Regions from separate parts of the Pseudarthrobacter siccitolerans genome, predicted to be linked through region 1. Evidence: riboswitches for the same ligand, from Rfam matches in the RefSeq annotation. Region 1 holds a riboswitch; the other holds the start of a gene.
The links. Region 1 has a riboswitch for glycine ahead of gcvP (aminomethyl-transferring glycine dehydrogenase). Riboswitches for the same ligand answer to the same signal wherever they lie in the genome.
Positions count from the first base shown of each region.

Region 2: linked by a shared signal. The riboswitch ahead of gcvP (aminomethyl-transferring glycine dehydrogenase) and the one ahead of gcvP (aminomethyl-transferring glycine dehydrogenase) in region 1 are both predicted to bind glycine.

Region 1 covers NZ_JAUSXB010000001.1:3,664,634-3,667,021, forward strand. Annotated here, with positions in the region: gene QFZ36_RS17120 (TetR/AcrR family transcriptional regulator) at 66-605, shown strand; glycine riboswitch at 697-795, shown strand; glycine riboswitch at 797-935, shown strand; gene gcvP (aminomethyl-transferring glycine dehydrogenase) at 974-2,388, shown strand, end outside.
Region 2 covers NZ_JAUSXB010000001.1:2,061,364-2,063,751, forward strand. Annotated here, with positions in the region: gene gcvP (aminomethyl-transferring glycine dehydrogenase) at 1-801, opposite strand, end outside; glycine riboswitch at 854-961, opposite strand; glycine riboswitch at 963-1,060, opposite strand; gene QFZ36_RS09695 (Na+/H+ antiporter) at 1,282-2,388, shown strand, end outside.

The sequences.
Region 1 (2,388 bases):
AATTAACTATACCGTCCAGACGGTACAGTTAAGAAACGGGATCCGGACAATGCATGATTGGAACCATGGCCAGAAAACCCGTTGCGCGAGATGCAGTCCTCGATGCCTTTGAAGAACTCCTGATCGACGTGGGGGAGCGCGCCGCCACCCTGGACGCGGTGGCGAAACGGGCAGGTGTCTCCAAAGGCGGGCTGCTGTACCACTTCCCCAACAAGGAGGCGCTGATCGCGGCGACCCTTGAGCGGCTGGACCGCCTGGCGGGGGAGGATCTGGGCGTCATGGAATCCGCGCCCGAAGGCGCGGCGGCCTATTTCATCCGGTCATCGCTCTGGTCCGACACCCCCATGGACAGGTCCTTCGTGGCCGCCACGCGCCTCGCTGAAGTGGCCCACGAGGAGGCCCGCCGCCGCTTCGCCGCCATCCAGCGGCAATGGCTGGAGCTCATCGGCAGGGATGTGGGCCCGGCAATGGCAAAGGCCGTGCTGTACATGGGGGACGGGCTGTACTTCAACGCCATGTGGGAGAGCGGGCCGTCCGGAAAGGCCGGCAACCGGCAGGCCGAGGTGGACGAACTCCTGGCCGCCGTCGAGCGGCTCAGGGGCTAGCAGCCATTTGCTCCACGGCTGGCGGCATAGGAGAATTGGTCAATGTACGGGCCGCCTCCGGGCTCCCGTGACAACCCAAATGAATAGCCTTTGATCTGCGGCGGGAGAGTTCTGCCAGAAGGTACAAGCAGGCGCCGTAGGAGCAATACCTCCCCAGGAATCTCACAGGCCCATGTACCGCCGCGGCGAGGCACCTCTGGAAAGCAGCACGCTGTCCGCCCCGGTATCCGGTCCCGGATACTTGGACTGCCGTGCTCACCGACGGTGCAAGCGGGGCCGGCGAAAGCAGGCACCGCGGAAACTCTCAGGTCCAGTTACAGAGCGGGGAGGACCCGAATCGATGTGGCGTACCCTTCGCCGCCTTAGTTATGGAGTTCCTCGTGACTGTTTCTCCGGCCCCCGCCTCCCCGGCCCCCGTCGCTCCGGCCGCCACTGCGCCGGCTGCCACCTTTGTTGACCGTCACATTGGCGCCCGCCGCCAGGCTGACGTCGACACCATGCTCAAAGCCGTGGGCTACGACACCGTGGACGCACTGGTTGACACCGCGGTGCCCAAGGACATCCGCCAGGATTCGGCACTGGAACTGGCTGGCGCCCTGAGCGAGGTGGAGGCGCTCGCCGAACTTCGCAGGCTGGCCGCGAAGAACAAGACCGCGGTGCAGATGATTGGCCAGGGTTATTACGACACGGTGACGCCGCCGGTGATCCGCCGCAACATCCTTGAGGGTCCGGCCTGGTACACCGCCTACACGCCCTACCAGCCCGAGATCTCCCAGGGCCGCCTCGAAGCGCTGCTGAACTTCCAGACCATGGTCCAGGACCTCGTTGGCCTGCCCATCGCCAACGCCTCCCTGCTGGACGAAGCCACGGCAGTGGCCGAGGCCGTGCTGATGATGCGCCGGGCGAACAAGAACAAAGAGGCGCACGACGGCAAGACGGTGCTGGATGCCGACTGCCTGCCGCAGACCATTGCCATCGTCAAGGGCCGCGCCGAGGCGCTGGGCTTCGAGGTGGAGGTCGCTGACCTCACCCAAGGCCTTCCCGACGGCGTCATCAACGGCGTGGTGCTCCAGCAGCCCGGCGCCTCCGGCCGGGTATTCGACCACAGCGCAGTGATTGCCAACGCCAAGGAGCGCGGCGCACTTGTCACCGTCGCCGCGGACCTCCTCGCGCTGACCCTCATCACTCCTCCGGGCGAGCAGGGCGCGGACATCGCCGTCGGATCGGCGCAGCGCTTCGGCGTCCCGCTGTTCTACGGCGGCCCGCACGCAGCCTACATGGCCGTGCAGAAAGGCCTGGAACGCTCCATGCCCGGCCGACTGGTGGGTGTCTCCAAGGACTCCGCGGGCGTCCCGGCCTACCGCCTTGCCCTGCAGACCCGCGAGCAGCACATCCGCCGCGAGAAGGCCACCTCCAACATCTGCACGGCCCAGGCGCTCCTGGCCATCGTGGCCTCAATGTACGCCGTGTACCATGGCCCCGAGGGCCTGAAGGCTATCGCCCGGTCCGCCCACGCCCATGCCGCGACGCTCGCCACCTCCCTGAAGGCCGCCGGCTTCGACGTCCTGCACACCAGCTTCTTCGACACCGTCACGGTCTCCGTTCCGGGCAAGGCCGCAGGCATCGTCGCAGGCGCTGAGGCCCGGGGCATCAACCTGCGCAGCATCGACGCGGACACGGTGGGCTTCTCCACCGATGAAACCACGACGCCGACCATTGTCGACGCCGTCCTTGAAGCCTTTGGTGCCCGGCTGGCCGAGGTTACGGACGCGTTTGGCCTGGA
Region 2 (2,388 bases), 1.6 Mb from region 1:
GCCGACGGCGATGTCCGCGCCCTGCTCGCCCGGCGGCGTGATCAGGGTGAGCGCCAGGAGGTCGGCGGCGACGGTGACCAGGGCACCCCGGTCCTTGGCTTCGGCGATGACGGCCGACTGGTCCCAGACCCGGCCGGAGACGCCCGGCTGCTGGAGGACCACACCGTTGACGTCGCCGTCGGGCAGTCCGTTGGTGAGGTCGGCGATTTCCACCTCGAAGCCCAGTGCTTCGGCGCGGCCCAGCACAATGGCGATGGTCTGCGGGAGGAGGTCGGCGTCGAGGACGGTCTTGCCGTCCTTCGCCGTCTTGTTCTTGTTGGCGCGGCGCATCAGGAGCACGGCTTCGGCGACGGCGGTGGCTTCGTCCAGGAGGGAGGCATTGGCCACCGGGAGCGCGGTGAGGTCCTGGACCATGGTCTGGAAGTTGAGCAGCGCCTCGAGCCGGCCCTGCGAGATTTCGGGCTGGTAGGGGGTGTAGGCGGTGTACCAGGCGGGGGCTTCGAGGATGTTGCGGCGGATCACCGGCGGGGTCACGGTGTCGTAGTAGCCCTGGCCGATCATCTGCACGGCCATCTTGTTCTTGCCCGCCAGCTTGCGGAGCTCGGCGAGGACCTGGACTTCGCTCAGGGCGTTCTCGAGGGTGAGGGGCTTGTCCTGGCGGATGGAATCGGGGACCGCGCTGTCGACCAGGCCGTCAAGGTTGTCGTAGCCGACGGCCTTAAGCATGGTGTCGATGTCCGACTGGCGGCGCGCGCCGATATGGCGGTCTGCGAAGGTGCTGGGGGACGATTGAACCGTCATAAGAGGAACTCCATAATTCAGGTGGCGCCTAAGCACCACGTTGATTCGGGTTCCTCCCCGCTCTGTATTGGACCTGAGAGTTTTGCGTTGCCCTGCCGTTTCGCAGGACGCCACTTGCACCGTCGGTGAGCCCGGTTGCCCGGACTGCTTTCCAGAGTTGCCTTGCCGCGGCGGTACGTGGGCCTGAGAGATTCCTGGGGAGGATTTGCTCCTACGGCGCCTGCAGAACGTACCGGCAGGACTCTCCCGCCGCAGATCATAAGCATGTGCCACTGGTGGGTGACACGGCTCACACCTTACAGGGTTGGGTGGCTGGATGCAAAATTACCGTCCGATAGGTCTGAAATCCTACCCGCACCCGGGATGCTTCATTCGCGGACGGACGACGGCGCGCCGTGCCGCCGGCGCCGTCTCACCAAAGTGCCGCGAGGCTCCGCCCCCTCCTGTGCCTGCGCTCCTCGGGCCTGAGACAATGGCCGAATGGAAATCGCACTGGGACTTCTGGTTCTCGTCGCGGTGGTCTGCGCCGGAAGCGCGTTGAGCCGGAAACTCAACATTTCGGTTCCGCTGCTGCTGGTGCTGGCGGGTGTGATCGGTTCCTTCCTCCCGTTCGTTCCGGACATTGAACTGAACCCGGAAGTGGTCCTGGTGGGACTGTTGCCGCCGCTGCTGTATGCCGCGGCGCTGCGGACTTCCCTGTTCGATTTCCGCTCCAACCGCCGGGCCATTGGACTGCTCTCGGTTGGTTACGTCATCTTCGGGACCATCACGGTGGGCCTGGTGGTCTGGTGGCTGTTCCCGGAGATTCCGCTGGCCGCCGCATTCGCCTTGGGTGCGGTCCTGGCACCGCCGGATGCCGTGGCTGCTACCTCCATCGCCCGGAAGGTGGGGATGCCGCGCAGGATTGTCACCATCCTGGAGGGCGAATCACTGGTCAATGACGCCACGGCATTGATTTGCCTCCGGGCCGCCATCGCCGCCATCGCGGGGTCCGTGTCCGCGGCGGAGATCGCCGGGGACTTCCTGCTCGCCGTGGGCGGCGGGCTGGTGGTGGGCATCGCCGCTGCCTACGTCCTGACTATGCTTCGCAAGCGCATCCGGAACGTCGCGATCAACACCTCCACGTCCCTGGTGGCCCCCTTGGTGGCATACCTCCCGGCGGAAGCGATCCACGCTTCGGGCGTCCTCGCCGTCGTCGTTACAGGGCTCGTGATGGGCACCAAAGCGCCTTCGATGCCCAACGGTGCCGCCCGGCTGAGCCAGCGCAGCAACTGGAACACCGTGCAGTTCCTGCTCGAGAACTCGGTTTTCCTGCTGATCGGGCTGCAGGTGCGGACGATCGTCGAGGGCGTCCAGGACGATTCCCTTGGTGCCGCAAGGATCTGGGCGGGTTGCGCTGTGATTCTGCTGGCGGTGCTGGTGCTCCGGCCGGTGTGGGTGTTCCCGGCGACGTACCTGCCCCGCCTGATTCCGGCCGTGCGGCGCAGCGATCCGTCGCCGCCCTGGCAGTTCCCGGCGATCGTTTCCTGGGCCGGGATGCGGGGGGTGGTCACCCTCGCGGCGGTGCTGGTGCTGCCCGAGGACCTG